Regions from separate parts of the Pseudarthrobacter sp. As-47 genome, predicted to be linked through region 3. Evidence: riboswitches for the same ligand, from Rfam matches in the RefSeq annotation. Region 3 holds a riboswitch; each other region holds the start of a gene.
The links. Region 3 has a riboswitch for cyclic di-AMP ahead of AC4BCK_RS00780 (M23 family metallopeptidase). Riboswitches for the same ligand answer to the same signal wherever they lie in the genome.

Region 1 (2,193 bases), 1.8 Mb from region 3:
GCCGCCGCGGCCGGGCTGACGAGCGCTTCCATGTCGTAGGCCAGCCGGGACAGCGACAGGGCCCGGGTGTAATCCCGCTCGTCGGTGAGGATCGTGGGGATAAGGGACTGGAACGCCGGGGTGAACGTCGCAGAGGCTGACTGAAGCAGGAAGATCACCACGTAGATCTGCCAGACATCGGTGATGAAGGGCAGGCACAACGCCATTCCTGCCCGGATCAGATCCGCCCCGATCAGGACCCGCTTCTTTGGCCACCGCGCCACCAGGGCGTTGATTACCGGGGCGAGGCCCACGTAGGCCAGCATCTTGATAGTCAACGCCGTACCGAGAACGGCCCCGGCATTGCTGCCTGCCAGGTCATACGCCAGCAGCCCCAAAGCCACCGTCAGCAGGCCCGTGCCGATCAGCGCCACGATCTGCGCCACGAACAGCCGCCCGTACGTGACATTCCTCAGAACAGACAACATCCGGCCCGACACCTTGAATGCAAAAGTGCGCGTGTATGCACTTATAGTACGTGACCGGAGTGAATGCCGAACTTCAGGCTGTTAGGACCGCTGACCGCTACGACTTGTAAGCGGGCCCTCGGTCCGCGGCCGAAGACTCTTTGACGAGGGACTGCAGCAGGACGCGGCCGCCGAATTTGACTGGTCCCAGAACCTGTACGAAGCGCGCGAAAGACAGTCCCCACCTCCGAGGAAGCCAGGGAGCGCCCTGACCCTACACAACAGGGTCCGGTGTTCGGAAGGTTGCTGACAGTGCGGGTCTGCTTTTCATCAAAACAACTGCGATCCGACGGATTCGAAGCAGGAAGTCCGGTCCGCTATCAGATGTAGGCGGAGGGATTGACGGTCGTTCCGTTCACCATGACCTCGAAATGAAGATGGCAGCCAGTTGACGCCCCGGTCGTACCAACGCCCGCAATCTGTTGGCCCTGCGCGACTGTTTGCCCAACAGAAACACCAATGCTGGCCAGGTGGTTATAGGTGGTCTTCAACCCGTTGCCGTGGTCCACAACGATCCGGTTGCCGCCGCCATACGGGCTCCAGCCTGCCTCCACGACTTTCCCTCCACCGGCAGCGGACACCGCCGTCGAGCATGCTCCTGTCAGGTCGATGCCGGTATGCAGTTCCCCTGCAGCTCCCGTAATGGGGCTGACACGAAATCCGAAAGGCGAGCTCACGTTCATGGCGGCCAGTGGGGCTCTCAGGCCCTTGGACTGCGCGCTCGGGGCGGCCTTAGCCGCCGGTGCCACAGGGGCCGGTGCCGCAACCGTTCCGGCGGCCTCCACCGGTGCTGCCGGTGCAGGAGTTGGGGCGGGCTGGGACGTAACTGCCGGGCGGTCAAAGGTCAAGACCGCGCTCGGCGCTGCAGATACTGCAGCCTCAAAGTCAGGAATCGCGGATGTGGTGATCTGGCCCGGAACCTCGGCGCGAGCACCCGAGTCGGCCTGCGCGGCCGAAAGGGCAGTCAGGGCAATCATTCCCGTGACGGCGGCTGAAACACCCCACTTTTGGCTGCGGAGCAGAACGGCAGCGTCATGGAGACGGAGTCGGCGGCGCGGCCCGGGAGCAGGAAGGGCACGGCGACGGCCGTGTCTGGGCTGGGCAGACAAGATAGTGGTCCTCTCGGCGCCGGCGAAGTTAGCTGTCGGATTCGGACGAGTGGACTGTCCGGCTGCTGGGGACGCGCGCTAACGCAGCCGCCAAGTAGCTTCACCCCAAGGTGCGCTCTCGCGCGCCGTAAGTGGATCCTCCGCGCCCGCCTTGAGAAGGTCATGGTCATCGGCCGCCGGCGGGGTTTGGCGTAGCGGCCCATGCATACCGGTAGGGGTATGCATACCAAGACTAACGACGGTTCGCATAAGTTACAAATTCGTTATCCCAGACCGATGGCGGCAGCGGCGGGAGAGAAAATGGTGCCACGGATTCTTTTTTGGTGGACAGGTCCGGCTCTCCTCGTCCTACTTGTTGGCCGCGCGGCCAAGCCATTCGAGCGGGCCTCCTATCCTAAGAAACACGAACGCCATCCCTATCAGCACAGCCAGCGCTGCGCGGGAAAGGTACATCCCCAGACTGGACATCAAAGTGCCAGCCGCTTCCAAGGCTTCGCGGCTGCAAAATTATTCCGGTTGCCCGTCTAAATCCTCAGGGCAGTCAACGGCGGATCTCTGGCCGCCTAATTAGGCAGATC
Region 2 (2,193 bases), 1.8 Mb from region 3:
CATGATGGTCAGCCAGTAAGCAATCGTGGCCGCAATCCAGGCCACGCCGGCGGCAGTTGTCAGGCGTGGCCACCGCGTGAACCATGCCTTGCCGTTCCCGTGAGATAGAGCGACACTCACTGCCACAATGCCGGCCACGGCGATGATCTGGATGCCGAAGAGGAAGGGCCCCGCTACCAGGCCGATCGGAATGCACAAGCCTCCGATGAGCACGAGTCGACGCGCTCCGAGGGGCATACCATGTGGACGAACAGGGTCACCACCAGGCTGAGGAACAGCGGCAGAGTTCTGGCTTGGAGTGTTGGCGTTCATGTATCCCTTTTAAAAAGCGGCCGCTGAGGAAAAGCAAGGCTCGGCGCGATGGCCGGGCTGCTACAGCTGGCGCTCAGCGCATCCGACGTTACAGCACTTAGTGAATCCTCCATGCTCTGGGGGATGGGTCCAACATCCGGGCTGCGGATTTGACCCGGCCGGGATACGCCGAAGGCCGGTGATTCATTGCCCCCAAGGCATTGAATCACCGGCCTTCAGCGGTTTTTTATTTGCCTGGGCGGACGAAGGTGACGGCACCCTTGGAGGTCATCCAGGTCAGGGGGTGGACGGCTGTTTCGTTCTTTCCGTTGAGGCCGGAGCTGAGGACCTGGCCGTTGCCGACGTAGATGCCTACGTGGCCGGGCTGCATGACCATGTCACCGGGCTGCGGATCGGAGACAACGGTGCCGTAGTTCATGAACTGCATCGGGCCGAGGTCGCCCACGGGGATCCCTGCAGCATTGAGCGCGTTCTCGACCAGTCGTGTGCAGTCCTGGATCATGCCGATCTGGGCGTAGGCGGAGGAGACCATGGTGGCGTTGATCCCGCCGGCTGCCGGTGCTGCAACAGGAGCGGCAGCAGCAGGGGTAACGGTGATCTGGGCCTTGGCCGGGGCAGCAGCAGCTGCCTTCGCAACAACAGGCGCCGCGGCAACGGCGGCCTTGGGGGCCTCAACGGGCTTGGGTGCTTCCACCACAGGCGCTGCGGTTGTCTTCACGACAGGACGCTCGAAGGTGATCTGGACTGTAGCGTCCGCGCTGAGCGGGGTTTGTACCTGGCTGGCGACTTCCAGGTTTGTTGCCGATGCCGGCTCCGCTTCACGCTGGGTTGGGGCGTCTGCTGCCTGGGCGGCAATACCGCTGGTCAGCACGAGGCCGGAAGCGGCTGCAATGACGGCGGCCTGGCGGCCCACACCGCCGACGTTGTCAGCGACGGACTTTGTCAGGACTGCGAAGGCGTTCGTGTGGACGGGGACCGCGCGACGGCGGCCGTGAACTTTGCGAATGGGCATGAAAGGGCCTCTCCCACTGCCTGCGAGGTTAGCTGTCGGATTCGGATGGGAGACACCCGGCCGTGGTGATGCACGAATGCACCAGGCACGGCTTCACCCCAAGGTCTGCCGGAAGCAGGCCAATATGGGTTCCCCGTCTCTGCCGGACGAATTTGCGAACGGATCCCGGGCAGCGGCAGAGTTAGGCAAGTCTGCGAGGGAATGCCGCCTTCGGAGAAACCGGCACGGCTTTAGACCCTACGTCACAGCAGCCCCACTTGTCACATTTGCATAACGGACCGGGCGGCATGTTCTTACTTTGCACTTGCCGATATACCCCCAGGGGGTTTATTCGAGGTGTTGTCCGTAAAGTGGTATGTCCCACCGCGCCGCCTTTCACAGCCGTTCAACCCCAGCGCCCATCGCCTTCATCTTCATTTTCATTTTCATTTTCAAGGAATGGAAACTGACATGCGTGGAACTGAAACCGCTGAACCGCCCCCCGTCTCAGCCGCTACTTGTTGCAGCTGCTGCCCAACCCAAGCCTCTTCCGGATAAGCCACGGCTGCCGGCGCCAGTAACGCCGAATTCGCAGTGGAGGGTCTGACCTGCGAACATTGCGTGCAGACCGTCCGGAAGGCCGTGTCCCCGCCCTTGAGGGTGTGGAATCGGCCTCTTTTGACCTCGTTCCGGGGCGGCCGTTCCCGACTGATTGTCGGCAGCAAGCCGACAGTTCCGCTGTGCCTGAGGCTGTCACCTGCGCCGGCTACACACTCATCGGCAACTAACTTCTCCAGCCTCCCGCGCAGCGAACCTTCCGGGATGAGGCGGAGTCTCCTCTCAAGGAGGAACCATGGAAGACCACACCCAGCCTCACGGCGGCGGCCACG
Region 3 (2,193 bases):
TACGGACTGCGGATGTTCTCCATCTTTATGTTCCAGCAACTGACCCTGATGATGGCCGTTCCGCCGCTGCTGGTCATCGGATCACCAGGAACACTGCTGTTGCGGGCAACACCCCACGGCAGGCTGGGCCGCCGCGTCCTCCAAGCCGCGCTATGGGGCCTGCGTTCCCGATGGGGACGCGTTGCTATTCACCCGGCCTTCATGGTCCCGCTGTTCCTGCTCAGCTTTTACGGCGTGTACTTCTCCGGTCTGGCGGACCTGCTGCTGCCAAACTGGTACGGCCACGTCGGCCTGGAACTGCTGTTCCTGATCTCCGGGATCCTCTTCACCGTGCCGTTGATTTCCGCTGACCCGCTGCCGAGCCGCCAAACCCACTTCGGACGGATGATCGATATCTTCGCGGAGATGCCGTTGCACGCGTTCTTCGGGGTGGTCATCATGATGGCCACCACTCCCATGGTTAAATTCTTCGCCGCGCCGCCTGCGAGCTGGAACATCAACCCCATGACGGACCAGGGCGTAGCCGGCGGATTGGCATGGTCCTACGGGGAATTACCCGGAGTGCTTCTGCTGATGTTCATCCTGGTCCGCTGGCAGCGTGAGGAAGCCAGATCCAACGCCAGAATTGAGCGGGCCGAGCTCACCGGAGGAACCCCGGAGCTGGACGCCTACAACAGCTACCTGCAGCAGCTGGCAGACAGACCTGAACCCCGTCGCCGATAAAGGGCCCGGTCAACTTGACCCGCGGGCCTGGTCATATGAAGATATCTGCAGATGAATTTTACGAAGCGTAGAACTGCGCCTTCCTTGCTGCTGTTATCAGATTGTGATAATTAGGTTTTCTTAGGTAACGTTAGTTCAGGCTTTCCTGTATTGAGCCCTCGACGCCGCACGCTCAGCCCCGCCGGCGGTGTCAGATCCGAACATGAACGGCGGGGGCGGAGGACCCACAAACGGCAGCTTGCTGCCTTGGGGTGAAGACGCACACTGTGCCGGGCCACGAGGGCCGGCTCCACGGGGCGTCCGGGCTTTCTCCTTGGCCCGAACCCGACAGCTAACTTCGCAGGCGACCCGAAAGGATTCCGCTGTGCCCTCCTCCCTCCATGGCCGCCGCCGCGCTCTGCCCAGTGACCGCTCCCGGCGCCGCGCCGGTGCTGCCAGAACTGCGCGCCGCGCCGTCCGTCCCGTGGCCCCGTCCCCGCGCCCTGTCTGGCTTCCCGGGGCCTCCGCTTTTGCCGCCGTCGTGATGCTTGCAGCCGGCATACCCGCCGCGCATGCCGGGCTTATTGCCGCCGGCACCGTTCCCGCCGCCGAGCCGGCCGCTGTGGAGGCAGCCCCGGCCATAACAGCGCAGGAACAGGCGGTCATCACTTATCCGCGCACTGACGTCGGGACCCGTCCGGCCGAACGGCCTGAGACGCCCGCGCCTGCCGCAACAGGATCCACCGCCGGGACCCCCTCCGCAGTTCCTTCCGCTGCAGCGGCGGCACCGCCAACGGTTGTGCCCGTGGATACCACCCTGGGCGCTCCGCTGGCCAGCATGTCCATTTCCTCTCCGTTCGGGTTCCGGACGAGCCCGATCACGGGCGCGTCCGGTGAATTGCATACCGGGCTGGATCTGGTGGCTTCGTGCCAGACGGCAGTGTTCACGGCCGGCTCGGGGACCGTCGTGGAAGCTGGATGGTCCCAGAACGGCGGCGGAAACCGCATCGTTGTCGATCATGGCAATGGGATGAAAAGCACGTACAACCATCTGTCCTCAATAGAGGTCTCCGTCGGTTCTGTGGTGGCCAAGGGCCAGCGGCTCGGCGGGGCCGGAACAACCGGAAACTCCACCGGATGCCACCTGCACTTCGAAATCGTCCGCGACGGCGTGACGGTGGATCCCCAGGGCTGGCTCCGGCCGTGACCCTCATGGAACCGGGCGACCAGGCGCCGGCAACGTCACCAATGCACCGGAAGCGGCTTTGGGCTGTTTTCTTCATAGTAGTGGCCCTCACCGCGCTGGGCTTCTTCGCTTTGGGCCGGCTTTCCGCGGCGCCCGCACTCGTCCCGGACTCCGGCCCGGACGCCGGATTTGCCCGGGATATGCAGACCCATCATGCCCAGGCGGTGGAGATGGCAATGCTGATTCGGGACAAGTCCGACCACCCCGAGGTCCGGGCGGTCGCCTACGACATCGCCACCGCGCAG
Region 4 (2,193 bases), on a different replicon from region 3:
TTCGAAGTGCAGATGGCAGCCGGTGGAGTTGCCGGTTGTACCGGCAATCCCGATCCGCGAGCCGGTTTCGACCGCTTGGTTTATCTGTACACCGATCGTTTCGAGGTGGTTGTAGGTCGTTTGGAGGCCGTTCCCATGCTCAATGACAATGCGGTTGCCGCCGCCGTAGGGGCTGAATCCCGCTTCGATGACTGTGCCCTTGCCGGCGCTGAAGACTTCCGTGCCGCAGCCGGCGGCAAAGTCCTGGCCGGTGTGCAGTTCACCTGCCGACCCGGTCAGCGGATTGGTCCTGTATCCAAATGGAGAATTGGTCACCGGATTTAGTACCGGGGAGCTGAGCCTGGCTCCCGGCGCTGGAGCCGCCTTTACGGAAACCTGCGGGGGAGCTGGAGCCGCCTTTACGGAACCCTGCGGGGGTGCTGTTGCCTTGTCGGGGGAAGCTGTTTCTGCGGCATGCGTCTTTTGTTGCGGCGGAGCAGCAGGGCTTGGGCTGGTTGTCACCTCGGTCCGTTCGAAGTTCAGCTGCGCTCCGGCGGCGGCAGCCACGGGCACATAATCCGCTGGCGCGGTGGTTCCTGCTGCTTGTGTTTGGGGGAGGGTAGTGGCGCGCGGGGTGGTTGCGTGGGCGGAGGCCAGCGACGCTGTCAGGGCTACGCTGGAGGCAATGACTGCCAGCGCGGCCTTGCGTCCACGGTGGCGTGATGACCCGTCAGCGGACGGGTCCGCCCGGCGCCTGCCCTGAAGTGGTGCGGCGCGGCGCCGCCCACTGGCGGGCCTTGCCGTGGCGGGCGGGTGCGTACCGGGCACAGGGGAGTCCCCGGCAGGAGTGTGGATGTTCACAAAATGTCCTTCTGCCGGCGCCTGCGGGGTTAGCTGTCGGATTCGGGTCAGGAACAATAACCCGGCCCCTGCCCGCACGCACCGGACATGGCTGCATAGCGGTTCAGGGGCTTCACCCCAAGACGGCCGAAGGGCCGTCACTGATGGGTTCCCCACCTCTGCCAGGTGAACTTGAATGGGCCGGCCGGCTGGCAGAGTTCGGCGCACCGCCCGGGAAACACCCTGTTGATGGCATTTCCACCCCAGTATTGACCTTCCACCGCGGGGGAAGGTCAACACTGGAGGGAAGAACATCACATCCAGCGCCCGGATCAGCGGTACGGCCCGTCCCGGGCAGGCAGAATGGAAACAGAAGACATGCAACATAACCCTTGCACCGCTCCACGAGGTTCCTTATGACGAGCGGCAAGTCATCCAAACAGGCACGTCAAGACGGCGCTGCCAAACTGGCATTGGTGAAGGCACAGCAGGCGCGGCGGGCTACGAGACGCAGGATCGCCGCCGTGATCGGTTCCCTTACAGCGGTCGGAGTGGTGGTCGGCCTGGTCCTGCTCGCCCTGGTGAACGATCCAGCGCCGCAGGCCCGTGGGGACATTGAGGTTACCGGCCTGCAGACTTTCAGCGGCCTCAGCGCGAACCATGTCAAGGACCCGGTCAGCTATCAACAGGCTCCGCCGGTTGGTGGGGACCACTCGCCGGTCTGGCTCAACTGCGGCGTCTACGGCCAGCCGGTACCGGACGAGAATGCTGTCCACGCACTCGAGCACGGGGCCATCTGGGCCACGTACGACCCGGCAAGGATCACCGCTGCGCAGGCCGAAGCACTGCAGGGCGCACTTCCTGACACCTATGCCGTGCTCTCGCCCTTGGAAGGAACCAGCTCGCCCATCATGCTCACAGCTTGGGGAGCGCAGGTCGGGGTTGACTCGCCAGAGGACGAGCGGATCGAACTTTTTGTCTCCAAATACTGGCAGTCACCGGATGCACCCGAGCCTGGAGCCACTTGCACGGGGGGACTGGACGCCCCTGGGCGCAAGTGATGACGGCAAAATCTATGTTTTGGCGCGTTACCGCTGCCGGTGCCGCGCTGGTGTTGGTCTTGCTCGCCGGGTGGGCGGTTGGACGCCTGACTGCGCGGACCGGAGTCCCAGGCGAAGGCAGCCCGGAGGCCGGGTTCGCCCGGGATATGCAGACCCACCATCTCCAGGCCGTGGACATGAGCTTGACGGTCCGGGACCGCACCGAGGACCCCGAAATAGGCCAGCTGGCCTACGATATCGCCCGGTCCCAGCAGCAGCAGTCCGGCCAGATGTACGGCTGGCTCTCGGTATGGGGCCTGCCCCAGGCCGGATC

Region 1: it holds a riboswitch for cyclic di-AMP, as region 3 does, so the genes downstream of both, AC4BCK_RS08895 (M23 family metallopeptidase) here and AC4BCK_RS00780 (M23 family metallopeptidase) in region 3, are expected to answer to the same signal.
Region 2: it holds a riboswitch for cyclic di-AMP, as region 3 does, so the genes downstream of both, AC4BCK_RS09245 (NlpC/P60 family protein) here and AC4BCK_RS00780 (M23 family metallopeptidase) in region 3, are expected to answer to the same signal.
Region 4: it holds a riboswitch for cyclic di-AMP, as region 3 does, so the genes downstream of both, AC4BCK_RS21105 (M23 family metallopeptidase) here and AC4BCK_RS00780 (M23 family metallopeptidase) in region 3, are expected to answer to the same signal.

Annotation. Positions count from the first base shown of each region.
Region 1 covers NZ_CM177088.1:1,928,857-1,931,049, reverse strand. The annotation lists gene AC4BCK_RS08900 (MFS transporter) at 1-467, opposite strand, end outside; gene AC4BCK_RS08895 (M23 family metallopeptidase) at 827-1,189, opposite strand; cyclic di-AMP (ydaO/yuaA leader) riboswitch at 1,621-1,807, opposite strand.
Region 2 covers NZ_CM177088.1:1,992,513-1,994,705, reverse strand. The annotation lists gene AC4BCK_RS09250 (hypothetical protein) at 1-198, opposite strand, end outside; gene AC4BCK_RS09245 (NlpC/P60 family protein) at 539-1,324, opposite strand; cyclic di-AMP (ydaO/yuaA leader) riboswitch at 1,328-1,521, opposite strand.
Region 3 covers NZ_CM177088.1:159,208-161,400, reverse strand. The annotation lists gene AC4BCK_RS00785 (cytochrome c oxidase assembly protein) at 1-723, shown strand, start outside; cyclic di-AMP (ydaO/yuaA leader) riboswitch at 910-1,083, shown strand; gene AC4BCK_RS00780 (M23 family metallopeptidase) at 1,088-1,909, shown strand; gene AC4BCK_RS00775 (DUF305 domain-containing protein) at 1,915-2,193, shown strand, end outside.
Region 4 covers NZ_JBYZMU010000002.1:43,709-45,901, forward strand. The annotation lists gene AC4BCK_RS21105 (M23 family metallopeptidase) at 1-840, opposite strand, end outside; cyclic di-AMP (ydaO/yuaA leader) riboswitch at 844-1,018, opposite strand; gene AC4BCK_RS21110 (thioredoxin-like domain-containing protein) at 1,296-1,880, shown strand; gene AC4BCK_RS21115 (DUF305 domain-containing protein) at 1,880-2,193, shown strand, end outside.